2 regions of the Neobacillus sp. KR4-4 genome follow, and region 2 is predicted to be linked to the other one. Evidence: riboswitches for the same ligand, from Rfam matches in the RefSeq annotation. Region 2 holds a riboswitch; the other holds the start of a gene.
What was found. Region 2 has a riboswitch for glycine ahead of ACE198_RS15425 (amino acid permease). Riboswitches for the same ligand answer to the same signal wherever they lie in the genome.

Region 1 (15,337 bases), on a different contig from region 2:
TATTGCCATTATTGAGTCGAGTGCAAATGGATCAAAACATTTAAACTTTTCAACGGAAAGATTTGATGTTGACCCAAAAGAAGATGAAATCATAAAAGAAAAAGAAGTATCTAAATTAACCATGTATCTTGGTGTAGCAGCAATTGGTGTCATCTCATTTTTATTTGGTAAATTCGCTTTTACATTAATTCCAGTTTTTCTTGCCGTTTTAACAAAACCAATTTTCCCTTCAGATTTTGCTCAAGTGCTAGTGGAAGGCTTTTTTAAACTAATCTTACTAATAGCTTATATTTATTTTGTCTCCCTTACTCCATTGATAAAAAGAGTGTTTCAATATCACGGAGCTGAACATAAAGTAATTAATACGTTTGAAGCAGGTGTAGAGTTAACTGTAGAAAATGTGCAGGCTCATTCTCGACTCCATTACCGCTGTGGGAGCAGTTTCATTTTATTTACTGTAATTGTAGGTGTTTTTGTTTACATGTTTGTACCTACTACTCCGCTTTGGTTACGGGTTGTCGACCGACTCCTTTTAATTCCGGTTGTTCTAGGAATCGCCTTTGAAATTCTTCAAGTGACAAACAAACTCAGAGATGTTCCTGTCTTGAAATATCTTGGGATACCTGGTCTTTGGCTTCAATTAATAACAACGAAGGAACCTCAAGATGACCAAGTGGAAGTGGCGATCCTTTCTTTTAACCGATTATTGAAAATGGAGAAAGAAACTGCGTTCTCCATAGAAAGTGAAGAAATTGTCTAAATCTTTGTTTTATCGTGTTTAAAAGATTATAAAAATGCTTAAGATGCTCTTAGGGAGGTGGCTTTCTTGAAAAATCGGACATTTGTTAATGTGGTTATTGGGGGACTTATCATTCTAGCATTACTTGGTGTTATTGGTACATTTACAGCTAATCCAGCCGGTTTCATTCAAAGTATAGCTGTCATGGCACTGGTTGTTTTAGTCGTTTATTTCCTAGTTCGAAAGTTTACCGGCTCAAGCCCTCAGAAAAAAGAGCAGCGGGCATTTCTAAAAGCAGCAAAAAGATCAAAAAAACGATTACAACAAAAGAGCGGGGAAGGAACTGTTAAGACTTCTTCTCTCGGAACGTTAGCCTCATTAAAGAAAAGCAACAAGACAAAAAAGAAATCTCCTGCACATTTGACCGTTATCGACGGCAAAAAGGGGAAAAAGAAAAATCGAGCGTCACTATAGGCGCTCGATTTTTTATATTTTTGGCTGTGTTAAAAACTAGTCTGTTGATTTCCGTTCCAGGCACTTCGCTTTCCGCGGGCGTGCCGGGGAGCCTCCTCGTCGCTGCGCTCCTGCGGGGTCTCCCCTGCCCCGTACTCCCGCAGGAGTCTTCGTGCCCTCCACTCCAATCAACAGGGTGCCAAAATCAACATTGTCCTTTAACACAGCCATATTTTTATGAACAAGCAGAAATATATCTTAATTAATACCCCCATGTTTTCAAAAAATGTTTCGCTTTTTCTTTTCCTAAATTAAATAATTCGTGTTTCTTTTCTTCTGTTAATGAAAATTCCGTAAATAAAACACCTTCAGTTGGGATAAAGATTATATTCTTTACATGTTTTTTGGAAATATACCTGGAATCGTGGGCATCTTTCATCGTTTCAAATAAGGCAGCAAATAATTGTACCGCATTTTTGATTTTATGTTTTTCATGCTCATATTCACTAGCGTTTAATTTAATTCCGAGCACTGGTCTTACTTTTTGTACATTCTCTTGGTCAAAAAGCCACATTGGAAAATTGCTCAAAACTCCTCCGTCAACTAATACATTCATACCGTCCATTGAACGCATTTTTACTGGCTCAAAAAAATATGGGATACTGCAGCTAATTCTTATCGCTTTAGCAATGGAAAAGGAGCCTGGTGAGATGCCATACTTCTGTAAGTCGTCTGGTAAAACAATCATTCGCCCATTTGAAAGGTCTGAAGCGATGACCCTAAGGGCCTGAGGGGGTAAATCTGCAAATGTTTTTAACCCTTTAGCCTCAAGTTTTTCACAAAGCCATTTTTCAAGCTCGTTTCCCTTATAAAGACCCAGCCTCCAATAGACAAACAGCCATTTAGCAAATGGGAATGGAATGATTGTTTTTCGGGTATCCAGTAGTTTTGAAAGATCTAATTCGTCGACCAGTTGGAAAATTTCTTTACTGGTATAACCGGCGGCGATTAATGCAGCAACGATGGATCCTGCACTTGTTCCTGCCAACCTTACAAAACGCAAACCTTTATCTTCTATTTCTGCACAGGCTCCAATTAGGGCAAACCCTTTTATTCCTCCTCCGGAAAAAACGCCGTCTATAAACATGGCAGTCACTCCTAAAGATGAAGTTATTTTTACATCTTTAAGCAGTTGCATTCATAAATAGTACGGTAGACAAGCAAAAAAAATTTGTAAATAAAAAAGAACATCGACTCTGCACGATGTTCTTGGTTTATTAATGAGGTTGAAACCGCTTAACTATTCATTAAAATCTTTTTGCTCCAATAAATCTTGGCTTCCAATAACTGTTGCTTGTAGATGCAATTGAAACGCCCTTTGAAGATGATGATTGAATCATTTTTCCGCCACCTATGTAAATCGCTACATGACTAGGTTTGCTTGCCTTATTTTGAGAGAAGAACATTAAGTCTCCGACCTTTAAAGATTTAACACGGTATCCTTTTTTGTAGTACATATCAGCTGCCGTTCTAGGCAATACTTTGCCAGCCTTACCATAAGAATATTTAACCAAACCTGAACAGTCAAATCCTCTTGGAGATAACCCACCCCACCTATATGGGACGCCAAGATTTGCTTTTGCAACTGAGATTGCTTTTGTATGATAATAGGCCGCTTCTGCTTTATCACCCATAGTGGTAAACAATGAACTTAGAATTATTGTCATAGCCATCATGGCTGTTATGATCTTTTTCAACATCTTGTTTAATCCCCCTGTGTGCTTCGATACTATTAATATACAAAAAAAGATTAACACCGAAGTAACAGCTAGATTACAGTTATATTACAAATTTCGACTTTATTCTAAAAATTCTAGTAAATATTCATTTGAATTGTAGTAAATTTCATATTAGTTATCAGATTTATCGACATTTATCACGCAAAAAAATGGGGGAAACTCTTCCCCCATTAATTACTCACAAATTATAAACCACATTTCAATTGGGCTCCGCAGTTGGTACACGTGTTGCAGCCGCCCATTTCTTTTACCTTACCGGTACGGCACACCGGGCATGTGTTTCCTACTTCTGATCCGATGGTCACACTTGTTGAACGAAGTTCACTGATTGTATCAACAAGGACCACATGCTGTTTTGGTTGTTCATTAAAAATGGATAATTGTTCATTGGTGTTTTCTTCTGCTTTCAGTGTTAGTACCTGTGAATCACGTGAGCCATCCACATAAACAGTTCCACCTTTTGCTCCGCCACGATATAAACGCTGGTATACTTTTTCAACCTGTTCTACGCTATACCCTTTTGGTGCGTTGACTGTTTTACTAATGGAACTGTCGATCCAGCGCTGGATGACACATTGAACATCTGCATGTGCTTCTGTCGTAAGTTCCATCGCAGTAACAAACCAATGTGGAAGATTGTTTTCATCCGATTCAGGGTGTTTATCAAGGTATTCTTTCACGATATCCGCTTTGACTTCGATAAATTTACCAAGACGTCCGCTGCGGAAATAAGAGAATGAGAAATAAGGCTCTAAGCCGGTGGAGACTCCAACCATTGTTCCAGTGGATCCCGTGGGAGCAACCGTTAGTAAATGAGAGTTCCTAATTCCACTTTCTAAAATAGATTGGCGGATATCTTCAGGCATTTTCTTCATATACCCTGTATCGATGAAAGCTTGACGTAATCGATTAGTTTCACCTGTTGTTTTCCCAGTTAAGAATGGGAAACTTCCTTTTTCTTTCGCCAATTCAATTGAAGTTCTGTATGCAGTAGTTGCAATTACTTCAAAAACTTGATCGACTAGTTCGTTTCCTTCTGGTGATCCATACTTTGTTTCACAATAAATCAGCATGTCATGCAAGCCCATTACTCCAAGCCCTACACGTCGCTCACCAAGTGCCTGCTTTTTATTTTCTTCAAGAAAGTATGGTGTTGCATTGATGACATTATCCTGCATCCGAACTCCGACGGCTACTGTTCGCTTAAGCTTTTCAAAATCGATCGTCTTTGTTTCTTTATCAGCCATTTCTGCCAAGTTGACTGCTGCAAGGTTACAGACGGAAAATGGTGCAAGTGGTTGTTCCCCACATGGGTTTGTTGCAACTACCTGTTGGCCATATGCTTTTGCATTGGTCATGTCGTTGGCATTGTCGATAAAAAATATTCCTGGTTCTGCTGAGTAGGTAGCACAAATATTGATAAGGTTCCATAGTTCTTTTGCTTTGAACTTTTTGTACACCCGTACTTTATGTCCAAGTTTTTCCCACTCGCGGACATCTCCCACTTTATGCCATTCTTCATTATAAATCTTCATTTCTTCTTGATCATAGTGTTCAACATATGGGAAGCGCAGTTCGTAATCACTATCGTTTTCAACAGCTTCCATAAATTCCTTTGTTAAACAAACAGAAATATTTGCACCAGTAAGGAACTCAGAATTGTGTACCGTGTAGTTACCACCGGTTAATAATTTCTCTTCTGCATCAGCAATGATTTTTTCATCAAATCCACCGAAACCTTGAATGTTTTTATAATTTACAATTCCTTGGTACATTGCAGTTTCACTTAGAGTTAGAGGGGTAAACTTTAATTTATCTTTTGCAAGTTTTTTGATCGTATCATCATTTGTATTTTCAATTAAGAATCGTAGAATTCTAGGATTTTGCATCTTAGAGATAATAAATTCAATAATGTCTGGATGCCAGTCTGCTAACATGATCATCTGAGCTCCACGTCTTGATCCACCCTGCTCAACCAAATGTGTCAACTTCGCAATATCATCCAACCATGAAACCGAACCAGATGATTTACCATTTACGCCTCTGGCCAGTGTATTACGCGGTCTCAATGTTGAGCCATTTGTACCAACTCCGCCGCCACGGCTCATAATCTCCATCACCTGCTTACGATGGTCAGAGATACCCTCACGTGAGTCTGGGACAAAAGGCATAACATAGCAATTGAAGTAAGTAACATCGGTATCTGCCCCAGCACCGTAAAGAACGCGGCCTGCAGGAATGAAGTTCATGTTTACAAGTTCTTGATAAAACCGTTCTGTCCATTCTCTTCGCTTCTCTTCCGTTTCTTCGACAGAGGCCAGACCAGTAGCATTACGCTTCGCAATTTGCTCGTAGAACAGCTCTAACGGCTTTTCAATCACATCTAATGACCTAATAATCACACCTGTGCTAGCTTCTTCAGGATCATCGAGTACTCCTCTAAACTCCTCTTCCACTAAAACTTTTGCTTTTTTCTTTTCCCAATCGATTTCCTGGATATAGCCAAGGCCGCGTGCTGGAAATTTCGGATCTTCTTTTATAGTTAAAACAACGAAGTCGTCGTTAGAAAGGGTAATTTTTGCAGTGTCTTTAAAGGTATAGCGGTCCAACATTACCAAACGAGAAACACCTTTGTGAGTTATTTTCATATCTGGGGTAACTGGATGCACCTGGGGGAATAAGCGGATATCCTCATTCAACCTTTCAAAATCAATATTCATTGTATGTCTAAAAACTACAGACATGAGAACAACTCCTTCATGTTAATATCTACCTATTGTGCTAAATCTAGCAGTATTGCGCTATATCTAGTTGGTTTGTATTTTTAGGTTATCATAGGCACCTAGAATAAATCAACTAAATATCAATATATAGTACCGAAAATATTTTCGACACCACTATATATTGTAAATCAAACAAACAAGATTCTTTTTGTCAAACTCAAAAAATAATATAATTAATAGTAATCAATAGCAATAATAAGATTTTCGTCATAAATCAGGAAAATTCAACAAAATTCGCAGGTTGCTTATTTTGCTTAAATAACAAAGAAGCGACGTGTGCCGCTTCCAATTATCTCTTATAATTCCATTCATCATTCTCATAGCGCTCTTTTGCAATCTTATTAACGTAGGCTAGCTCTTGTTCATTTAATTGATAAGGCTCTAGTTCAACATTTAGACCTTCCGCAAAGCCCTTATAAAAAGCTTCCTTTGCTTCCTCAAGAGAAATTCTCCTCGGACTAATAGCGTTGATAGCAACCGCTTTATCCTTAAAGGCTTTCCTCATTCGTTCCTTTACCCTTTCACTAGGATATTTAAATAAACTAAATAATTTATCCTCATCTAAATCTAACAATATGGATCCATGCTGTAATATGACTCCCTTTTGCCTTGTTTGTGCACTGCCAGCTACCTTTCTGCCTTCGACCACAAGCTCATACCAACTTGGGGCATCAAAGCAAACAGCAGATCGAGGGTTTTTTAATGCATCTCTTTCCTCCGCTGTTTTTGGGACAGCAAAGTATGCCTCAAGTCCTAAATGGTGAAATCCTTTTAAAATACCTTCAGATATCACACGATAGGCTTCTGTCACTGAATTTGGCATTTCTGGATGGTCTTCAGAAACGATTACACTGTACGTAAGCTCGTGTTCATGAAGTACTCCACGGCCGCCTGTAGGTCTCCTGACAAAACCTAATTGATGAGCCTTAACCGCCTCCATATCAATTTCCTTTTCCACTTTTTGAAAATATCCTACTGACAGGGTTGCTGGGTTCCAGCCATAGAATCGAATCACTGGAGGAATTTTCCCCTCACTATGCCAATCGAGCAGCGCCTCATCTAAAGCCATATTAAAAGATGGTGAGCTATTTCCAGTATCAATAAAACGCCAAACTTCTTTTTTCATTATAATGACCTCATTTTTTATATTATTACGAGTTTAAGTCTACCAAAATCTGATATAGATTCAAAATAAGATGTTTCTGCTATAATTAATTTAGGAAGTTTTGAAAAGATTTTTTAGCATTCATCTTTATCTTTATGAGATTGGCTTATATAATAAACTAGTGCAGGAAAGCTTGAAAGGAGCAAAAAGAAATTGAGTTCACTTTATCCCTTATTAATTATCATTGCAGCAGTTATCATCTATTCCGTTTTCACCTATTTCTATCAGAAAAGGATTGTTAAAACGGTAACAGAAGAAGAATTCCGTGCGGGATACAGAAAGGCACAACTAATAGATGTTCGTGAAGCAAACGAATTCGAAGGCGGCCATATTTTAGGATCACGTAATATCCCCATGTCACAAATGAAAATGCGCATGAAAGAAATTCGACCTGATATGCCGGTATATTTATACTGCCAAAGTGGGATGCGCAGCGCCCGTGCTGCACAATTCTTACACCGAAAAGGTTACCGGGATCTAACCCAACTACAAGGCGGGTTTAAAAAATGGTCTGGTAAAGTTAAAACGAAGAAATAACGAGATAAACAAGGTTCCGTATTTCGGGGCCTTTTTTATTTTGAAAAATAGAGAAGGTCAGATTCCATTTTCGAATCTGACCTTTCTAATATTTAAGCTTTTTGATATTTTAAGACTGGCTTACGAGCAGCTTTTGTTTCATCCATACGGCCGACCACAGTTGTATGTGGGGCTTCTTGAACGATTTCTGGATTTTCCTCAGCTTCTTTACCAATTTGGATCATAATATCGATGAATGAATCTAATGTCTCTTTTGATTCGGTTTCTGTCGGTTCAATCATGATACATTCTTCTACATTCAACGGGAAGTAAATGGTTGGCGGATGATAGCCAAAATCGAGCAGTCGTTTCGCAATATCTAATGTGCGGACACCTAATTTCTTCTGACGTCTTCCGCTAAGGACAAATTCATGCTTACAATGACGATCAAATGGTAGATCGTAATATTCAGCAAGCCTTCTCATCATGTAGTTCGCGTTTAGTACAGCATACTCTGTTACTGCTTTTAATCCATCCGGACCCATCGAGCGAATATATGTGTACGCACGAACATTAATGCCAAAGTTTCCGTAATATGGCTTCACACGACCAATTGACAGTGGGCGATCATAATCAAGAACAAACTCATCGCCTTGTTTTGTGATAATTGGTTTAGGAAGGAACGGAATCAAATCTGCTTTGACACCGACTGGGCCAGAACCAGGACCGCCGCCACCGTGTGGGCCTGTAAACGTTTTATGAAGGTTTAAGTGAACCACATCAAACCCCATATCTCCCGGACGTGCTTTTGAAAGAACCGCATTTAAGTTAGCTCCATCATAATAAAGCTTTCCACCTGCTTCATGAACAATTTCAGCTAATTCAAGAATGTTTTCTTCAAATAAACCAAGCGTATTCGGATTGGTTAACATTAATGCTGCAGTATCTTCACCAACCACTCTTCTTAAATCTTCAAGGTCAACTAGACCATGTTCATTGGATTTAACGGTAATGGTTTCTAGACCTGCAATTGTTGCTGATGCTGGATTTGTCCCGTGTGCGGAATCAGGAACAATAACTTTTGTACGTTTCATATCACCGTTGGCTTCATGGTAAGCACGGATCATCATTAAACCGGTCCATTCCCCATGTGCTCCAGCTGCTGGCTGCAGAGTCACTTCATCCATCCCGGTAATTTCAATTAAATGCTCCTGCAAATCATATAAAAGTTCAAGTGCACCTTGTACAGAACTTTCATCTTGCAGCGGATGGACATGTGCAAAGCCGTTAAAGCGTGCTACATTTTCATTAATTTTTGGATTATATTTCATTGTACAAGAGCCGAGTGGATAAAATCCTGAATCAACACCATGATTTCTTTTTGATAGTGCCGTGTAGTGGCGCATAATATCAAGTTCTGAAACCTCAGGAAGTTCTGGCTCTTCCGTACGAATATAACCATCAGGAAGAAGTCCATTGAGATCTAGCTCTGGTACATCCATTTCTGGCAGACTATAACCGATGCGGCCTGGTGTGCTAAGTTCAAAAATGAGTGCCTGGTCTTGATTATGCATGGAAATCCCCCAATTCTTTCACTAGAGTATCAATTTCTTCCTTCGAGCGTTGTTCTGTTACAGCAATCAGCATATGGTTAACAAGATCTGGATAATCACGACCCAAATCATAGCCGCCAATAATTCCTTTTTGTAAAAGCTGTTGATTAATTTCTTTGACAGGTTTATTTAATTTTACAACGAATTCGTTGAATGAATGACCATCATATACCACTTCAAAGCCAGCTTCCTTAAATGCATTTTTTGCATAATGAGCCTTTTGTAAGTTGGCAGCCGCCATCTCACGTACACCCTTTTTACCTAAAGCTGTCATTGCCACAGATGCTGCAAGGGCATTTAATGCTTGGTTTGAACAAATATTTGATGTCGCCTTATCACGACGGATATGCTGTTCACGAGCTTGCAAGGTTAAAACAAACCCACGACGGCCTTGGTCATCTGTCGTCTGTCCAACAAGACGTCCAGGAACTTTTCTCATCAACTTAGTAGTAACTGCGAAATAGCCGCAATGAGGTCCGCCAAAAGCGGTTGGAATTCCAAATGGCTGGGCATCACCAATAACAATGTCAGCACCAAATTTACCTGGTGGTGTTAACACCCCAAGGGATAATGGATTGCTTGAAACTACAAACATGGACTTGTTTGCGTGGATAATTTCTTCCAGCTCTTTTAAAGGCTCGATTCGGCCAAAGAAGTTTGGATATTGGACAATAACAGCTGCAACATCCTCATTTACGAGCCCTTTTAATGCTTCTAGATCCGTAACTCCATCTTTCACAGGTACTTCGACCACATTGAGGTACTGACCCTTTGCATATGTTTTAAGAACATCGCGTGCTTCAGGATGTACGCCACTAGAGACTATAATTGTTTTTCTTTTTGTATGGCCCGCACTAAGCATTGCTGCTTCAGCAAGTGCTGTTCCGCCATCATACATAGAGGAATTGGCCACATCCATGCCAGTTAATTCACAAATCATCGTTTGAAATTCAAAGATTGCTTGAAGTTCACCTTGAGATATTTCTGGTTGATATGGTGTATAAGCTGTATAAAATTCTGATCTAGAAATAACATGGTCGACAATAACAGGCATGTAATGGTCATATACACCTGCACCAATAAAAGAAACATTTCTTTTTAGGTCAGCGTTCCTGCTAGCCATATTAAACAATTCTTTCATTAAGGTTGTTTCAGACTTAGCTGCTTTGATATTGTATTCACCCTTAAATCTTACTTTTTCAGGGATATCGCTAAACAGTTCATCAATAGAGGAAACACCAATTGCCTCGAGCATAGCATTCTTATCTTGTTCAGTCATAGGTAAATAGCGATGTTTCATAAAACTAACTCCCTTCTGTTATTTCTTTTCTCTTTTATAAAAAGGTGTTGGAACGACAGTAGCCTTTAAGCGTTTACCGCGAATCTCCACTTCAACAACGGATTCAAGGCCTGTAAATTCCGAATTAATTAGAGCAAGACCAATATTTTTCTTTAAAGTTGGTGATTGAGTGCCTGTTGTAACCTCACCAATTAACTGATCCCCACTATATACTGGGTACCCATGACGTGGAATCCCACGATCAATCATTTCAATTCCTACCAATTTTCTTGGTAAGCCCTTTTCCTTTTGTTGGATTAATGCTTCTTTCCCAATAAAATCAACTTCCTTGGATAATTTCACGGCAAAGCCAATCCCTGCTTCTAGTGGTGAAATTTCTGCAGAAAGTTCTTGGCCATAAAGTGCTAATACTGCTTCAAAACGCAGTGTATCGCGGGCACCTAATCCAACAGGAATTACTCCGTCTTCCTTACCTGCTGCTAAAATATCTTTCCAAAGATCAACTGCATCCTCTGCATCACAATATACTTCAAAACCATCTTCACCGGTATATCCTGTTCTTGATACTAAGGATTTTTTCCCATTAAGGATTACTTCTTGCTGGAATTTGAAAAAACCAATCCCACTCAAATCCGTATTCCCAGCGAGCTTTTGCAGTACTTTTTCTGCAAGTGGTCCTTGAAGGGCAAGCTGCGCTGTTTTTTCTGATAAGTTTTCTAAAGTAACATCTCCAGTTACATGGTCTTCAAGCCACTTATAATCTTTTTCAATATTTGATGCATTAACAACTAACAGGTAATGATTGTCCTCAATTTTATATACAAGCAGGTCATCGACAGTACCGCCATTTTCATAACACATGGCCGTGTACTGGGCACCGCCATTTTTAATTTTTGAAATGTCATTTGTCATCATTTTTTGTAAAAAATCCAAGCTATTCTTGCCTTTTACTTCCACTTCACCCATATGGGAAACATCAAATAATCCTGCACGTGTGCGAACAGCTTCATGCTCTTCTTTAATGCTGGAAAATTGAACTGGCAGCTCCCAACCACCGAAATCAATGGTTTTTCCTCCCCATTCCTTATACACATCAAAAAGCGGAGTTCGTTTTAATTCAGACATTCTTAATCCCCCTTCAATCTTTGGCACATACTATTCTTAGGATAACCATAAAAAAGGACAGAAACCTCCCATGAAAAATTAGGAAGGTCTCTGTCCTTGCACCTGAAAGTTTACCTTTAAAGGCTTTCCCCTTTGGTGGCTGTAAATGTCTAATCAGCACTCTCCAGAGCTGCGTCAAACAAGAGTTCTTTTGCCTGAGAGATTCACATTTCTGCTTGCTCCTTCGGCGCTACAAAGGTAGTCTCTCCCCTTGTTATCATTCGCATTATAATATTATCCAAATTGGTCATACTAATTATACTTATAAAATAAATTACTTTATTAAAATATTTAAAACATTCAAGACTATAATCATCCTACCATTAAAATAATACATTGGGCAATAATTTTATTTGAAAGAATAAAGCTGGAAATTGTAAAAAAGGAGTTGACACCATGTCGATCGAAATTGAATTTGATTCCTCTTGGAAGGATGATTTTTTACATAGAATCGATAACGATGGTCCATGGGGGAATTGGGAGCTTTTTAAACTAGCAATTGGAGTAGAAAAACATCTCGTTGTTCCTGATTTCAACGGTTTATTGGCACCAAGTCATTTATCTAATTTAACCCCGCTTCCACACCAGCTCGAAACAGCGAAACAAGTAATTGAAAATATGAACGGAAAAGCTATCCTTGCTGATGAAGTTGGGCTCGGAAAAACAATTGAAGCTGGATTAATTCTAAAAGAATATATGATACGCGGATTGGTGAAAAAGGTATTAATCCTTGTCCCTGCTTCTTTAGTTACACAGTGGTCGACCGAGCTAAATAGCAAATTTTTCATTCCTGCTATATCACAAAGAAAAAGCTATGTGTGGGAACAGTGCGATGTCGTCGTATCCTCGATTGATACAGCAAAACGTAATCCACATCGCGACATTATCTACCAACAAGACTATGATCTCATCATCATTGATGAAGCACATAAACTAAAAAATAACAAAACAAAAAACTACGAATTTGTTCAAAATCTGAAAAAGAAATTTTGTTTATTGTTGACGGCAACACCGATTCAGAACCGAGTCGAGGAAATTTTTAATCTGGTTTCGTTATTAAAACCAGGACATTTAGGGAGCGAAACGGCATTCTATGAAAAATACAAGCGTGATGCACGATCCTTAAATGATGATGAACATTTAAAAGAATTAGTAAACAAGGTCATGATTCGGAACAGGCGGGCAGATACAGGAATCGAATGGACAAAACGGCATGTTGAGACGATTCCAATTGAATGTACCCCTGAGGAGAAAGATCTTTACGAGTCAATTACAAACTTAAAAAGTGAAGGGAATTGGGTACAAACTAGTTCATTCTCAGTCATGACGTTGCAGCGTGAGGCATGCAGCAGCAGAGAGGCCGTTTTTTATACATTAAAGAATATGCTGCAAAAAAAGGAAAATCCAACTCCAGCTTTCGAAGAACAAATTCAATATTTAATGAAAAAGGTCGAAGCTGTTCAGAAAAATTCCAAAGCGGAAAAAGCATTAGAGTTAATTCAAAAGGTAAATGATAAAGTGATTATTTTCACAGAATATCGAGCCACTCAAATGTACTTACAATGGTATTTAAAACAGCATGGAATAACATCTGTCCCTTTTCGCGGCGGGTTTAAGCGCGGGAAAAAGGACTGGATGAGAGAATTATTTCAAAAGCATGCACAAGTTCTAATTGCGACAGAAGCGGGCGGCGAAGGAATTAATCTTCAATTTTGCAACCATATAATTAATTTCGATTTGCCATGGAATCCAATGCGGCTAGAACAGCGGATTGGTCGTATTCATCGTCTTGGGCAGGAAAAAGATGTCATGATTTATAACTTTGCAATAAAAAACACGGTCGAGGAGCATATCTTAAAGCTTCTTTATGAAAAAATCCATTTATTCGAAAAAGTAATCGGCGAACTGGACGATATTTTAACAAAGTTGGAATTTGGCAATATTGAAGACCACTTAATAGATATATTCGGACAATCCTCTACTGAAGGGGAAATGCGCATAAAAATGGAAAACTTATCATCAATGATTGAATTTGCAGAATCGATGAAGAAAGGAGATTCCCATGCAGCAGCAGGAAATTCATAACTTTCTATTGACCTATTTTCTGGCTAATGATTGTGAAATTGTGGAGAATGGCCCTGGATATTTAATGGTTCAGTTAACAGTGGAACTTGACAAGGAATTAATGAACCGCCCTTTTTACTGGCATTATTTAGAAAAAACAGGCGGGATTCCAAATCCGATGAGGCTAACCTTTATCACGAATCAAGATGCAGCTCCTGAAAATATAAAAGGGGAAATCATTCATTTTGGTTCTCCTCGTCTACATCAAATTTTTGCTTCAACTAAGAAACTAGCCAGCTATATGCGGCTTTACGAAAATCATTGCCATCAGAACAGGCAGACCCCCTTGATGCCATGGCTATGTATGAATGTTAAAATCTCATATCAATGTGATCGTAAGCGTGATATTTTTAAGTCCATCGGTTTACAACTCATAAACGGAACAATGGTCGAAGATTTCCATGACAGGCTTCTGCAAATACCGTTAACACCAAAAATTCCGGATTATTCCTTTACCTTATCACCATTAGTGAGGCCGCAAAGTGGGATGTCAAGGATAGAAGCGTATCTAACTTCCGTGATTGAGAAAGATGACCACACCTGGGCTGAAGACGCAAGAAAACGCTGGGAGCAGGATTTACGACTCTTAAACCATTTTTATGAAGATGTCGAAGAAGAAAATGAAAACTTCGAAACGGAAAAACTAGCCCTAAAAGAGCAATACGAACCAAAAATATCCATATCCTTCATCAACGGAGGCCTCTTCTATCTAACCGACAAAGCCATATAAAGGCACAAAATGAGGGTGTCAGGCGCCATGTGAAAATTTCACATGGTGCCTGACACCCTAATATTATTTTGCTGAAAAAATAAAAATATTTTTTGAAAATAAAGAAGGATAAGCAGGAACGCTGTCGAATATTATCAAATGAAAAATATTAAAGGCGGTGGTACCTATTGTTAGCGCGATAGAAATCTTAGCAAATCGAATTATTGCCGATGCGGCAAGGAATCAGGCAACAGATATTCACATTATTCCAAGGAAGAATGACACACTCATTCAACTACGATTAACCAACAAACTCATTCCCCGACTATCCCTTCCTAAAGACGAATGCGACAGATTAATTTCACATTTTAAATTCACAGCCAATATGGATATCGGTGAAAGAAGACGGCCACAAAGCGGAGCATTTTTTTGTGAAGTTGGCGGACAATTAATGGGTTTAAGACTATCCACGCTTCCTTCTAATAACAGAGAGAGCCTTGTCATCCGGCTGCTCCCACAGCAAGAACAAATCCCTTTTCACCAACTCTCACTATTCCCGTCAATGACACGAAAACTACTCGCCCTTCTTAAACATGCTCATGGACTTATCATTTTCACCGGGCCAACTGGCAGCGGCAAAACAACTACACTTTATTCCCTTTTAAATGAAACAGCCCACCTATTTCACCGCAATGTCATCACGCTCGAGGATCCCATCGAAAAAAACTATGACTCCGTCCTGCAAATACAGGTCAATGAAAAAGCAGGCGTAACATATGCGGCTGGTCTAAAGGCAATTCTGCGTCATGACCCAGACATTATTATGGTCGGTGAAATTCGCGATGCTGAGACGGCAAAAATCGCAGTAAGAGCTGCCTTAACAGGCCATCTTGTCCTCTCCACAATGCATACTCGCGACGCAAAGGGGGCAGTTTATCGCCTGCGAGAGTTTGGTGTGAATTGGTTAGAAGT
Region 2 (15,337 bases):
ATACGTGGGACAGGTAAGTACGGAATAAGTTTCTTTTTCACACCGACTGGACCAGCTCCTGGGCCGCCACCGCCATGTGGAGTCGTGAACGTCTTATGAAGATTTAAATGCACAATATCAAATCCCATATGACCCGGTGTTGTTTTTCCTAGAATGGCGTTGGCATTTGCTCCATCGTAGTATAATAAGCCGCCTGCTTCATGAACAACTTTGGCAATTTCCAAAATTTCTTTCTCAAACAATCCAAGAGTATTAGGATTTGTCAGCATCAATGCAGCTGTATCCTGATCCACATGCTTTTTTAATTCTTCTAAGTCGACCAATCCATTTTCATTGGAAGGAATGGTGACTGTTTTAAACCCGGCAACCGTTGCACTGGCAGGGTTTGTACCATGCGCGGAGTCCGGAACAAGGACCTTTGTTCTTTTTTCTCCTTTTTGTTCAAGATAGGCTTTTACCATCATTAAGCCAGTCCATTCTCCCTGTGCTCCTGCAGAAGGCTGTAACGTTACTGAATCCATGCCGGTGATCTCTGCTAATTCTTCCTGCAAATTATATAAAAGCTCTAAAGCGCCCTGAACCGTTTCTGCTGGCTGATAAGGGTGAATGCGGCTAAAGCCATCAAAACGGGCAACATCTTCGTTAATTTTCGGGTTGTATTTCATCGTACAAGAACCTAATGGATAGAACCCATTATCAATTCCGTGGTTTCGGTTGGAAAGCGCTGTGTAATGACGGACAAGCTGAAGCTCTGATACTTCCGGGAGCTCGGCTGGTACATCACGAATCAAATGCTTCGGGTATTTCGTGTTTAAATCAATACGATTCACGTCAGTTTCCGGCAGGCTTGAACCCATACGACCTTCACGACTAATTTCAAAGATTAGCTCATTATATTCAATCATTTACGACTTCCTCCAATACTTTTACAAATTGGTCAATCTCTTCTTTTGTTCTCTGCTCTGTCACGGCAATAAGCATTTGATTGTCATAGCCGTATGCACTTTCCAAGTCAAATCCTCCGATGATTCCCGCTTCAAGCAGTTTGTTGTTGACCTCTTTGACCGGACGAGGAAGTTCCACCACAAATTCATTAAAAAATGGTGATTGATTGATAATGATAAAGCCTGCCTTTTGCAGACACTTTGCCATATAGTCAGCTTTCTCAATGTTTAGCTGGGCCATTTGTCGAATTCCTTGCTTTCCAAGTGCAGACATGCATATAGAGGATGCAAGCGCATTTAATGCCTGATTGGAACAAATATTAGAAGACGCTTTATCACGTCGAATATGCTGTTCACGTGCTTGCAGTGTTAACACAAATCCACGTTTTCCTTGCTCATCCCTTGTTTGTCCTACAATCCGCCCTGGTACTTTACGCATAAATTTTTTGTGAACTGCGAAATAACCGCAGTGTGGGCCTCCAAAGGCCATCGGTATTCCTAATGGCTGCATATCACCCACCACAATATCTGCCCCGAGTTTACCTGGTGACTGCAGAAGCGCCAGTGCCAATGGATTAGCACTTACAATGAGTAATGCTCCTTGTGTATCCGCAATTTTTTTAATTTCTGCCAAATCTTCAATCGATCCGAAGAAATTCGGGTATTGAACAATAACGGCGGCAATGCTCTTATCCATTTGTTCTTTTAATCCTCTTAAATCGGTGACATCATCAACAAGATTGACTTCTTCTACTGCATATTCTTGGCCGCATGCTACTGTATTTAATATTGCTCGTGATTCAGGATGAACCGCTTTTGAAACAAGCACTTTTGAACGCCTTGTTGATGAAATAGCAAGTGAGGCAGCTTCTGCAAGTGATGTAAAGCCATCGTACATGGAAGAGTTGGCCACATCCATTCCTGTTAACTCACAAACCATTGTCTGGAATTCAAAAATGGCTTGCAACTCACCTTGACTGATTTCTGGTTGGTATGGTGTATAAGCTGTGTAAAATTCTGAACGTGAAATCATATGATTTACTACGCTTGGAATGAAGTGATCATATGTACCTGCACCAAGAAAGGTTGGATAGTTATTTGCACTTTTATTTTTGGAAGCAAGCTGTTGCATTTTTTTCAACAGAAGCGGCTCTGGAACCGCTTCTGGAATGTTTAACTCTCCCTCTAAACGTATTTCTTTTGGAATGTCCTCAAATAAATCATCGATTGAAGACATGTTTAAAAATGTGAGCATCTCCTCTTGATCTTGTTTCGTATCAGGAAGGTACCTAAATGTGTTGGTCATCTTATTCCCCTCCCTCAATATACGCCTGATACTCATCTTCATTTAATAGGGAGTTTAACTCCTCTGGATTAGATAGTTCCACTTCTACTAACCACCCTGCATCATATGGCTGTTCATTGATTGTCTCAGGACTATCGTTTAAATCCTCGTTTACACAAACAACTGTGCCTGATACTGGAGCGTAAATTTCAGAAACGGCTTTAACCGATTCGATTGTGCCCATCGATTCCTCCACTGTAACTTCATCATCTACCTCCGGAGTTTCAACAAACACGATATCCCCTAATTGTTTTTGTGCAAAATGAGAAATTCCAATTCGTACCCGATTTCCGTCTAGTTGTAATACCCATTCGTGTTCCTTGCTATATAGTAAACTTGCAGTTGCGTTTGTCATAATTTTACTTCCCTTCATTTTTGTATTTGAATTTGACCATCTATCATGTAATTAAGTACTGTGGGTATCGAATTCTATGATTTTATTAACCCATTTTATAAAACGGTGTCTTAATTACTACTGCATCAATTTGTTTATTACGGATTTCTACTTTTATTTGTGTGTCAACTTGTGCATACTCCGCTGATATAAGAGCAAGACCAATACTTTTCTTTAGAGTGGGTGATTGTGTTCCCGATGTAACGACACCAATTTCCTCTCCACTCTCTGAAACTACTTTATAACCGTGACGGGGAATCCCACGACCAGTGACTTCAATTCCTACTAATTTGCGTTTTAATCCCTCTTCTTTTTGTCTTAAAAGTGCCTCTTTTCCAATAAAATCACTTTCTTTATTGGTTTTCACCGCGAAGCCGATTCCTGCTTCAAGGGGACTAATATCGCTTAACAGTTCTTGACCATAAAGTGCAAGACGTGCCTCTAAACGAAGGGTGTCACGTGCACCCAATCCGCATGGCTTTAAGCCATCTTCACACCCTGCTTCTATCAGTTTTTCCCATAGTGCTTCCGCCTGACCAGCTGCTAAATAAAGTTCAAAACCATTTTCACCTGTATAACCTGTACGTGATACGAGGATATCTGTTATTCCGGAAACATTAACATGTTGTGCAAATTTAAATGAACCAATTTCAGATAGATTGGTTTCCGTTAGTTTTTGCAAAATACGTTCAGCCTCTGGTCCTTGAATGGCTAGCTGCGCAATTTCATTGGAGATATTTTTGAGTGTTACCTCTCCTTTTACATGTTGCTTCATCCATTCAAAGTCTTTATCAATGTTGGCCGCATTGATGACGAGTAAATATATATCATGCGTTAATTTATAAACTAGTAAATCATCGACCGTTCCGCCGTTCTGGTAGCACATTGCAGTATACTGTGCCTGATTGATACTGAGCTTCGTCACATCGTTTGTGACCAGATAGTTTATGTAGCTTTCTGCATCTTTTCCCTCTACCACTACTTCACCCATATGAGAGACATCAAAAAGTCCTGCTCGGTTACGAACTGACTCATGCTCTTCTAAAATACTTGAAAACTGTACCGGAAGCTCCCAGCCGCCAAAATCGATGACCTTTGCGCCATGTTTTTTATATGTTTCAAATAAGGGTGTCCGTTTTAACAATGTATTAGTAGTCATTGTGTTACCTCCGATTTAGATTTCCGACAAAATAACTGTTCTTTTACCTTTTTACCTGTTTCGGTCATCGCCAGCCCGCCAAGTGCGGTTTCCCTTAGTGTCCTTGGCATTTCCTTTCCAACCTTATACATCGCTTCTATGACTTCGTCACATGGAATCCGGCTTTCCACTCCAGCAAGTGATAGATCGGCAGCAGAAAAGGCAATCGAGGTACCAATGACATTTCGCTTAATACAAGGTACTTCAACAAGTCCTGCAACCGGATCACACACCAAGCCTAATAATGATTTCATAGCAATGGCGGTTGCATTTACAGCTTGTTGTGGTGTACCGCCTTTTAACTCTACGATTGTCCCCGCAGCCATTGCCGTTGCGGATCCCACTTCTGCTTGGCAGCCTCCTGCTGCTCCTGAAATAAAGGAACGGTTAGCAATCACGTAACCTAGCATACTTGCAGTAAATAAGCCCATGACTAAATCTTTATATGAATAGGTGTCATTTTTATAAAGTGAAAACAATACACCAGGTAAAATTCCAGCTGCTCCCGCAGTTGGTGTAGCAACAATAATCCCCATACGTGCATTGCTTTCAGATGTAGCTAATGAAAACGTCATGGCATTACTAATGTAATTTCCTGACAAGGCATTGCCCTGAGTCATATAGTTAAACATTTTCACCGCATCACCGCCGGAGATACCACTTGGTGCTGTTGAGCCGTCTTTAATTCCGCTATCGACGGCCTCCTTCATTTTGATCAATCGTTCTTCCATCATGCTGATAATGGTTTCTTCGTCTCTTCCCGACTTTTTCGCTTCCAACATCAACATGATTTGACCAATGGTTTTTTGTTCTCTTTCACAAGCTTCAATCAGTTCTTCCATGGACTTAATTTCCATTAAATTGCCTCCATAAATACTTTCTCGTTTGGTTGGAAATGACTAGCAAGGGACGTAAAATCATCGCCTGAACTTAACCGAATATCCACTTTTCTTCCGTTAATCATAAAGATTTTGGATAAACCTCCGCCAAGGGATACCCCTCCAACTTTTACAGCCCGATTATTGCATTTGGCTGTCACAATCGTTGTATTGGGATGGTTATAAAAAGTACATTTGTCTTCAAACTCGAAATGGTACTGCATACCTTCCTCTTTTGCCCACTCCAACGAATTTTTTATTCGTGAATCGTCGGTATTCATACCAAGCAATCCGCCGATAAGCGCTTTATCTGTTCCATGTCCTTGGTACGTTTCAGCAAAGGAATCGTAAAATACGATTTTTGTCTCTTCTGGACAACGACCTAATAGTTCAAATATAAATTTTCCGATTGACACAACACCTGCTGTATGTGAACTCGAGGGCCCAACCATAATCGGGCCGATTATATCAAAGCAACTTTGAAATTCCATGGAATGTCTCCTTCTTAAACAGTAATTAACTGTTGAAATAGTGGATAGTTACCACAAATATTTTTAGTCGTTTCTTTTGCTTGTTTAAGAACTTCAAGATTACCTTTATTCTTCAGAACAGCAGCGATTACTTTACCGATCTTCTCCATATCATCCTGCTTCATTCCGCGAGTTGTTAAAGCAGCAGTTCCCATACGGATTCCACTTGTGACAAATGGGCTTGCAGGGTCAAAAGGAATCGTGTTTTTGTTAACAGTAATTCCTGCTTCTTCTAACAATTTCTCTGCTTCTTTTCCTGTTAAGTTCCACGGGCGAACATCTAAAAGAACAATGTGATTGTCTGTACCTCCAGAGACAAGGGTTGCTCCTTCTTCCTTTAACGTATCCGCAAGTGCTGCTGCATTATCAATGATTTGTTTCGCATAATCCCTAAAGCTTGGTTGTAAAGCCTCATTGAAAGCAACTGCTTTAGCTGCAATGATGTGCATAAGGGGCCCGCCTTGAATTCCTGGGAACACAGATTTATTAATCGCTTTAATAATCCCTTCATCGTTTGATAAAACGATACCGCCTCGAGGTCCTCTCAACGTTTTATGCGTGGTGCTTGTCACAACATCTGCGTATGGAACTGGCGATGGATGAAGACCAGCAGCAACGAGTCCTGCAATATGCGCCATGTCCACCATGAATTTTGCACCCACTTGATCTGCAATTTGTCTAAAGCGTGCAAAATCAATTGTTCTTGGGTAAGCACTTGCCCCTGCAATAATCAATTTTGGCTGTTCTTTTTTCGCGATTTCCTCCAGCTCATCATAATCAATCAAATGAGTGTCTTCTTTGACGCCATAAGACACAACCTCAAACCATTTTCCTGAAACACTAACAGGACTTCCATGCGTTAAATGTCCACCTTGTGAAAGGTTCATTCCCATGATTTTATCGCCAGGCTGAAGAAGTGCGAAAAAAACAGCAAAGTTAGCTTGTGCACCTGAGTGAGGTTGAACGTTTGCATATTTAGCACCAAACAGCTTTGTTAAACGATCAATTGCTGCTTGTTCTGCCACATCGACAAATTCACATCCGCCATAGTAACGCTTTCCTGGATAGCCTTCTGCATATTTATTGGTCATCACGCTTCCCATTGCTTCTAGGACATCTTGGCTAACGAAGTTTTCCGATGCAATCAACTCCAATGTTTGATGCTGACGATCCTGCTCCTTTTTAATCGCTTCAAAAATGGTTTGATCATTCTGTTGTAAACTCATGATAACTCCTCCTTGAAATATTTTTCAGGCTCCCCTTTATGCTTCAAATATCTGCTTTTTTGCACGCAAAAAAGGACAGAAGAAGGGGAAGCATGTAGCTTCATATTCCCTTCTCTGTCCTTTTTACCTGAGAGTTTAGTTCTGTTACGAACATTCCCCTTTGGTGGCATAACTTTAATGCGCTCTCCAGAGTTGCGTCCCGCTGTGGTTCCATCTACCTGAGAGATTAATTCCAAGGGTTTTTTTTGGAACTTGCTCCTTCGGTGGCGTGTAAAAATTGCACTCTCCCACAACCGTCATCCGCTCTATTTTTTTATTATTTTCAGAATAATTGTTACTGGAAGCCAAGTCAAGCTTTTTTTGAAAACGGTATCAAAAATGGATCCTAAGACATTTTTGAGTTAGGTATTAATTTTCTGCTATCTTTTCCTGATTGACTTGATCTGCATAGTTTGCCTTCATATTCCGCATCTTATAGATGGCAATTAGTAAAATAAACCAAACTGGAGTTACAAACAAGGCCACGCGAGTATCTTCTGCAAGTGCAAGCACAACCAGAACAAATGCTAGAAAAGCTAGGATCAAGTAATTAGAAAATGGATAAAACGGCAATTTAAATTTGTTTATTTTTGCTAGATCTGGTCTTGTTTTTCGGTATTTCAAATGGCTGATAATTGTAATACCCCAAATAAAGATGAAACATACGGTAGAAATACTTGTTATTAGGGTAAATACTCCTTCTGGCATAACATAGTTCAACACAACGGCAATTAAAATGACCACAGTTGAAAAGAGCAATGCATTTGAAGGTACTTTACGGGAAGTAAGTTTTGTAAATGGTACAGGTGCATTTTTATCTCTGGCAAGTGAGTATACCATCCGGCTTGTACTGAAGATGGCACTGTTACATGCCGAAGCCGCGGACGTTAGAACGACAAAATTGACAATACCAGCAGCTGCAGCGATTCCAACCGCCACGAAGACTTGAACAAATGGGCTTTTCGCAGGATTTATCGCGTTCCATGGATAAATACTCATGATGACAATAAGGGCTCCAACGTAGAAAATCAAAACTCGAATAGGAATATTATTGATGGCCTTTGGAATTACTTTTTCTGGGTTTTCTGTTTCACCTGCTGTAAGTCCTACCAGTTCAATGCCAACAAACGCAAACACAACCATCTGGAATGAAAGAATAAACCCATTTATGCCATTTGGAAACCAGCCGTCATGGCTCCATAAGTTCGTGAAACTGGATGCTCCTGCATTGGTGGAAAAGCCTTTAATAATCATGAACACACCGATGACAATGAGTGCCAGTATCGCGATAACTTTTATTAATGCGAACCAGAATTCCATTTCGCCGAAAAGCTTGACAGTAGCGAGGTTCATACCTAGCAAGATGACAAGCGCAATTAATCCTGGCATCCACTGTGGTACAGAGGGAAACCAATATTGAGTATAAAGACCAACTGCTGTTAAGTCTGCCATTGCAATAGATATCCAGCAAAACCAGTAGGTCCATCCCGTGATAAAAGCTGCCATATTACCTAAATAGTCTCTTACAAAGTCAACAAAAGAATGATAGTTCAAATTGGTTAAGAGCAGTTCCCCAAGTGCCCGCATGATCAAAAAGCAAATGACACCTGTAATTAAGTAAGCAAATAATATTGATGGACCAGCTAAATGTATAGATTTTCCGGCACCTAGAAATAATCCTGTTCCGATTGCTCCTCCAATAGCGATTAGTTGTACGTGCCTATTTTTTAGGCCTCTATCCAATTTCTGTTCCTGCATATGAATTCCCACCCTCTACTTTTTTATTTTGAAAAAGGTCAGTCCCATCCGATTAAAATTATTTCTCCTCCTTATTTTAAAAATGAGTTAATTCCTTAATCAGTAGAAAAAAGTTATAAAAAAGCCATTTAAGAAGTGTTTTTGATGGTCTTCACTTTATATGGCTATTGCTAATGTAGGGTTTAGTAGTGATTAATAATTATTTTGTTAATTTTTGCAACAAAAAAAGGACAGAAGAAGGCAATGTTTCACCTTCTCTGTCCTTTTACCTGAAAGTTTGTTTCGCATATAAGCGAATCCCCTTTGGTGGCATATCCAGAAATATGCACTCTCCAGAGCTACGTCATGTAGTGGTTCTTTTTACCTGAGAGATTAATTCCAAGGATTTTATGGAACTTGCTCCGTCGGCGGCGACATTCGTCACTCTCTCCCAATACAATCAATCGTAAAATATTAAATTATCTAAAAATTGAAAGCGTATTCACAATGCTATATTCTCATAGACATATTCCTTTGTCAATCAAATAATAAATAAAATTTAGAATTTTCCTTTTTTTAATAACAAAAAATAGCCCTAACAAAAAGTAGGGCCTGAATGAATATTTTTATTGGCGTTAAGTTAAAAGAAATCAAAAAATGACGATTTTATCGCTGGAATCTTTTTTTCGAAAAGATCTATCTCAGTCTTGGAACCTTTCAAATATCCCATTTCAAAAAGTTCCATCGGTCTCTTGTACCCGAATAGAATCGCTGAAAGGGAGTTAATATTTAATTGAATCCCTTTTTTGGGAGGATGAACACACTGACTTCCCGTTTTATCTTTAAACACCCTGATTTCTCCCTTTCCTAGCAGATAACTCCCATTATTCCATGGTGCATGTGTATCTTCAAGATGGAGGAACAGTGACTCATTTTCTTGTATAAACGGAAATTTCAGTAAACATGCTTCAGCGTCGACAACCCTTGCCATAAAATAGGGAGCTAACTCATTTTTCACCTTTGGCTGCGGCAGAAAATAAGGAAATGGATCGTGAGTTGCAAGAGTCATAGTAACTGTTTCAACCATGGAGTCATGCTGGCAGATAAAATTCCATAGCCCTTTTCTCGCATCGTGGTCAAGAGCAACCAGCTCCTCCACCTCCATTTTTCTATCCTTCACCTGGTACAGAAGATAGCCCTTTGCCTCGTTCGAGGAATGGTAATAAACAGCAAGCTGTGAATCCTCATTATAAACGTGTTTTTTCCACCAATTTGTATCGCGTTTTAACATTCCAGTATGTTGCGTGGAAAATTGCTGGTAAATCATTTCAATCTCCTCATTATGGGACTCTCTGGAATATCTCTTTATAAAACCTGTCTGCGTTTCAAGGAACTTAAGGTTTGCTTTTTCAAACGTTAATTTCTTCTGTTCACTTAAAACCTCCCATCCATATTTCCGATAAAAAGAGATATCAAATGGGTGTAAAAGCGATACAATCATATTACTATTTCGCATGTGTTTCAAAGATTCGATAATGAGTGCGTTTACATAACCGTTTCGTCTAAACTCTGGGTATGAAGCAACTCCAGCGATTCCACCCATTTTCCATTCGGCATCCTTCATGAAAATGGTGAGTGGCATAATATGCAGTTTCGCAGCCAGATTGTCGTCTTCATCCCATATTCCTAGAATAGTATGATTTTTCAATGATTCTTTTCTAGCCGGTATATCAACTTCCGGGATCTTATATTGAAAAGCATACATTGATAGTTTCATTGCTTCTAAGTATTCATTCTCGGTAATTTCTCTAACCTGCACTAAGTCCAATTCCTTTCTTTTCTCAACGTAAAATATCTATGATATTAATCATAAAACAATGTGCTTATTTTTCCAACAATATTTGGAAATCAAATACGATCTTTACTTCAACTATAAAAATCAATTTCTTCTAAAAAAGCCTCGTTTGCTTATTGGGTTTCCCAATATAACAAACGAGGCGGCCCTAACAATATTAGTTTAAACCTCTCTGGTATGGCTTACCTTTTCTCTAGTTAAAGCATTTTTAAACTGCTCGATTAGAATAGGAACGATTTCAAAGGCATCGCCAACAATTCCATAATGGCAATTCTGAAAAATGGGAGCCTCTTTGTCCTTATTTATGGCAATAATTAACCCGGAGTTTTTCATTCCCACAATATGTTGAATTGCTCCGGAGATTCCAATTGCAAAATATATTTTTGGCGTGACCGTTACACCGGTTTGCCCCACTTGATGAGCATGGTCGATCCAACCCGCTTCTACTACATCTCTGCTGGCACCAACCGCTCCTCCAAGCGTTTCAGCCAATTGGTGGATGATCTGAAATCCTTCGAAGCTCCCTAATCCTTTCCCACCTGCAACAATAATGTCCGCTTCGTCGATTCGTACTTTCTTTACTGTTTCCTTTACAATTTCCAAGACCTTTGTCCGAATATCTTCTTCCTTTAGGGGTATAGTTTCTTCAACAATCTTGCCGCTTCTCCCCGGCTCCGGGTCCAGTGCCTTCATGACTTTTGCGCGTACTGTCGCCATTTGCGGCCGGTATTTTTTACATAAAATAGTCGCCATTATATTTCCGCCAAAAGCCGGTCTGCTCGCCAGTAGTAAACCTGTTTCCTCTTCCACATCAAGTTCCGTTGTATCCGCTGTCAAACCTGTCGGAAGATCGGTGGCAACAGCACTTGCCAGGTCTTTTCCTGTTGAGGTGGCACCGTAGAGAATAATTTCTGGTTTATATTTGTCAGCACACTCCAGCAGCGCCTTCATGAAAGTTTCAGTCCGATAATGTTTAAAGATAGGTTGATCATATACATACACAGTATCGGCTCCATATTCAAAAACGGTCTTTGTTAATTGTTTAACATTTTCCCCGATTAGAATACCGGCCAATTCCACTCCCCGCTTGTCTGCCAACTTCCTACCGGCACCCAGTAGTTCTAGGGATACGGAAGCAACTACACCATCCTTTTGTTCAATAAATACCCAAACACCTTTGTAATCTTTGAAATCCAATTACACTCCCTCCTTTGTTTCAAACAACTCTTTCTTTTCTAGCAGGACAGAGAGCAATTGCTCAACTTGTGCGGAGGGGCTACCTTCAAGGAACGTGCCCCCTGCCGGTTTCTGCGGAGCCCATACTTTGGAAACAATCGTTGGAGATCCCTTCAATCCAAGCTGTTTAATATCTACCTCTTCCAAGTCATCGACAGACCAGATGTGAGGATTATATCTGGCTGCTTTCAGCATGTTTGGCAGCGGAGAATAGGGTACTTCATTAATTGTTTTTTCAACAGAAAACAGACATGGCAATGTGGACCTTACGACTTCATAACCTTCCTCAAACTTGCGATGAACAATAGCATATCCTTCCTCTTGATTGACTTCCGTTACTTTATTCACAGACGTAAGGGGTGGAATATCGAGACGTCGAGCAATTCCGGGTCCGACTTGCCCGGTATCTCCATCAATGGACATTTTCCCGCAAATGATTAAATCAACGGGTTTCGTTTTTGCAATTTTTTCAATCGCCTTTGTTACGGCATAGCTCGTTGCCAATGTATCCGCACCTGCAAACCGGCGGTCCGTGATTAAATATCCCTCATCGGCACCTATCTCAATACACTTTTTAATAGCGGTAACCGCTGGAGGCGGCCCCATTGTTACAACAGATACGATTCCTCCATACCTATTCTTTAGACGAACCGCCTCTTCAACAGCATGAGCATCATACGGATTCAAGATCGCGGGCGCTGTCCTGCGGTCCATCGTGTTTGTTTTTGGATTCATCTTAATAATTTTGGTGTCAGGCACTTGCTTGATACAGGCTACAATATGCAGCATTTAACCCCCCCCTTTATTAAAAACACTTAGTTACATTTGTTAAAATAATATAAAACTAGCCGGCTGTTCTCTGGTTAAGAAGCCTTTTTACTCCCGTTACATTTACTTTATTAGAAGAGATGTCCATACATTCGAACTTTCTAACAATATCTATGTAAATGTTGCAAATGACAGAAGTTTTGAACTTCTTGTTTGTTAGCCAAATATAGAATAAAAAAACACGACTCTTATTAATTTTGAGTCATGTTTTTCATCTGGCGCTTTTCCTTAATACAAATCACGCCTATCACACCAATCATAGAGAAGATAACTGGAGTAATGAAACCGTAGTAGTATCCATTACCTACACTACCTGAAGCTGTCAGAAAATGATCCAAAATATATCCAAAAATGCTTGGCAGCAATACCGCACTTAGAAATCCGCCTGTATTCGCAAACCCCGATACAATGCCGGATTCTATCATCGGAAAAGATTGGCGAACGACAGCAAAAGTTAAGGCACTTGCCCCGTAACCAAAGCCAATGATAAAGAAAAGCAGAACGAGCATGGAAAAGGGTGGATTCCCCTTAAATAAAAGAAAGAAGGACCAACTCAATAAAATCATAGTATGAACAATAACATAAGGTCGTTTAATTGTGTCTAATCGACTTGAAATCCAACTAGTTAGAGGAGCACCAATAAGTGCTCCAATCAGTCCAATCATAATAAGTTGACTTGCATCTGAACGAGTCATTCCATAGACATCCATCCCATAAGGCACTGCCCACGAACCGATAAATCCCACATATGCACCTACAATCCCAAAGTGACAAAAAAATAAAGCCCACGCTTGTCGATTCGAGAATATTCTTCGTAGTATCGTAAACGTTTTTTCACGTGGTATCACTTCTTTAACAGCGGCCGATTTGGTAAGAAAGATTTGTTTTGGTTTTTTTATAAGAACAAAATAAAGAAGGATTCCACAAAGACATAAAAGGAGTCCTGCTGAAAAAAATGCCCCCCTCCAACCAAGTAAGTTAATTAATATGGAGAACGGGACTGTTGCAAAAAGAAAACCTAGACTTCCCGTCATTCCCGCCAAACCAATTAATCGAACAAATTCCTTTACTTTAAACCATTGGCCCAAAATTAACACCATATTTACCCAAATGGTCGCATCCCCCGTCCCCGTCAGTATTCTGGCCAAAAAAAGGACAATTTCATCGGTACCAAGACTATACATGATTGTACCTATGCCAGTAAGTATGGCACCTATCACGAGGAAAAAATTGGGTCCAAACCGATCTGCCAAAATACCCATTGGGATTTGCAATCCTGTGTATACAAAAAATTGTATACTTGTAAGTAAACCAATCGTTGTAGCAGTTACATTAAAATCCTTCATCACTTGTTCTGTAATCAACCCCGGTGCAGTTCGTTGGCTCGCCATCAATAAATAAGTAAACATGACAGAAGCAAATACAATCCATCTAAATCTGCTATTTTGTTTGTCCAATGATTTCTACTCCTATTTTCTTTTACTCCTATTTATATGGATTTTCTTTATCGGTAGATGTGGAAAATTACCTTAAAATCTAATAAATGTTTCAAAATTCCATTTATTAAATATTATTTGTATGATATTATTTTTAAAAAAAGAAGGGGTTAACATATGGAATCCACATTCTCACCACCAAAAACAACATCTAAGACAAAAGTCATTGTCATCAATGCATTATTCATTGCCCTAACTCTTTTAGCTACGATGTTCATTAACATTAAGCTCCCAATTATGGGTAACGGCGGGCTTATTCATCTGGGCAACGTTCCACTTTTTATTGCTGCCCTGGTTTACGGCAAGAAAACAGGAGCCATAGCTGGAGCTTTCGGTATGGGGTTCTTCGATCTAATCTCAGGCTGGGCTATTTGGTCCCCATTCACATTTATCATCGTAGGTGCTATGGGCTTTGTAGTCGGACTTATTTCCGAAAAAGTACCTGGCAATAAAATGTTTGTTCACACTCTAGCAATTGCCACCGCATTAATAATTAAGGTTGTTGGCTATTATTTTGCAGAAGTGATCCTTTATAGTAATTGGATACAGCCATTCGGCTCCATCCCTGGTAACATCATGCAGGTCGTAATAGCAGGTATCATTGTAGTACCTTTAGCAGAACGCTTAAAGAGTAGAGCCTTTAGATAACTAAATATAAAGTGCAGAGTCTATTTTTTAGTTTATTCACGGAGAGAGGATATTTCCTCTCTTTTTTTAATAGGTTTACGGAAATCCATTTCATCTTACACCTTTGTCCCCCCTCCCCTATCTTCAAAAATGTAAACTCTCTCATAATTACCTATCTAATTGAATAGGATTAATGGTGACATGAAATTTTACACCCCTTTTTCAGATTCCTTTTGGTTTTATTCATCCATTATTTTTTACTATTATTAAAAGTCCAATGTTTTTAGTAGTATAGATTAACTTTCTATTACAATATTAAAGGAGGGCAACTCAATGAGCGAGTTTGTTTCAGCATTTCATGGGATTCCAACCACATGCATTTCTGACACAATGCAAGGATTAAATAACATGGATCCATTAATTAAACCATTAAAAGAGGAATACAGGATAGCAGGTCGTGCCTATACTGTAAAAATGCCTGTTGGTGATAATCAATGCGTGTTACGTGCGATTCGTGAAGCCAAGCCAGGAGATATTCTCGTAGTGGATGCCAAAGGTGATAGCTATCGTACCATTGCAGGGGATTTTATCCTTGGACTTGCACAAACATTAGGAATTGCAGGGATCGTAACCGATGGGGTTATTCGTGACATCCTTGGTGTAAAAAAGCTTAATTTTCCAGTCTTCTGCAAAGGTACGACTGTTGCATCAAGTGCTAAGGGTGGTTGGGGAGAAGTAAACGTGCCGATTTCTTGCGGGGGAACCTCAGTAAGCCCCGGAGATATCATTGTAGCGGATGCTGATGGGGTTGTAGTCGTTCCGAAAGCTATTGAGGAAAAAGTATTAAGGAAAGCAAAAGAAAAGCTAGTTAAAGATCAAGAACGGGATGAGAAAGTTTCCGGAAAACCAATTGAAGTAATCCGCTATTTAGATAGTATGTTGAAATAAATAGATACCAAAAGAAGGGAAACGCGATAGTGACGTTTCTCTTCTCTTTTTTTCAT

Region 1: linked by a shared signal. The riboswitch ahead of gcvT (glycine cleavage system aminomethyltransferase GcvT) and the one ahead of ACE198_RS15425 (amino acid permease) in region 2 are both predicted to bind glycine.

The regions. Positions count from the first base shown of each region.
Region 1 is NZ_JBHHJU010000009.1:46,971-62,307, reverse strand. Features, by position in the region: gene ACE198_RS11370 (DUF1385 domain-containing protein) at 1-760, shown strand, start outside; gene ACE198_RS11365 (SA1362 family protein) at 818-1,213, shown strand; gene ACE198_RS11360 (hypothetical protein) at 1,250-1,423, opposite strand; gene ACE198_RS11355 (patatin-like phospholipase family protein) at 1,455-2,339, opposite strand; gene ACE198_RS11350 (C40 family peptidase) at 2,500-2,952, opposite strand; gene ACE198_RS11345 (vitamin B12-dependent ribonucleotide reductase) at 3,177-5,735, opposite strand; gene ACE198_RS11340 (lipoate--protein ligase family protein) at 6,064-6,900, opposite strand; gene ACE198_RS11335 (rhodanese-like domain-containing protein) at 7,093-7,476, shown strand; gene gcvPB (aminomethyl-transferring glycine dehydrogenase subunit GcvPB) at 7,569-9,029, opposite strand; gene gcvPA (aminomethyl-transferring glycine dehydrogenase subunit GcvPA) at 9,022-10,368, opposite strand; gene gcvT (glycine cleavage system aminomethyltransferase GcvT) at 10,387-11,493, opposite strand; glycine riboswitch at 11,666-11,753, opposite strand; gene ACE198_RS11315 (DEAD/DEAH box helicase) at 11,929-13,617, shown strand; gene ACE198_RS11310 (YqhG family protein) at 13,595-14,386, shown strand; gene comGA (competence type IV pilus ATPase ComGA) at 14,544-15,337, shown strand, end outside.
Region 2 is NZ_JBHHJU010000014.1:30,538-45,874, reverse strand. Features, by position in the region: gene gcvPB (aminomethyl-transferring glycine dehydrogenase subunit GcvPB) at 1-905, opposite strand, end outside; gene gcvPA (aminomethyl-transferring glycine dehydrogenase subunit GcvPA) at 898-2,250, opposite strand; gene gcvH (glycine cleavage system protein GcvH) at 2,252-2,644, opposite strand; gene gcvT (glycine cleavage system aminomethyltransferase GcvT) at 2,730-3,842, opposite strand; gene sdaAA (L-serine ammonia-lyase, iron-sulfur-dependent, subunit alpha) at 3,839-4,738, opposite strand; gene ACE198_RS15435 (serine dehydratase beta chain) at 4,738-5,250, opposite strand; gene glyA (serine hydroxymethyltransferase) at 5,265-6,515, opposite strand; glycine riboswitch at 6,620-6,715, opposite strand; gene ACE198_RS15425 (amino acid permease) at 6,924-8,312, opposite strand; glycine riboswitch at 8,654-8,755, opposite strand; gene ACE198_RS15420 (GNAT family N-acetyltransferase) at 8,932-10,110, opposite strand; gene ACE198_RS15415 (electron transfer flavoprotein subunit alpha/FixB family protein) at 10,309-11,343, opposite strand; gene ACE198_RS15410 (electron transfer flavoprotein subunit beta/FixA family protein) at 11,344-12,171, opposite strand; gene ACE198_RS15405 (MFS transporter) at 12,402-13,667, opposite strand; gene ACE198_RS15400 (ECF transporter S component) at 13,824-14,354, shown strand; gene ACE198_RS15395 (RraA family protein) at 14,667-15,281, shown strand.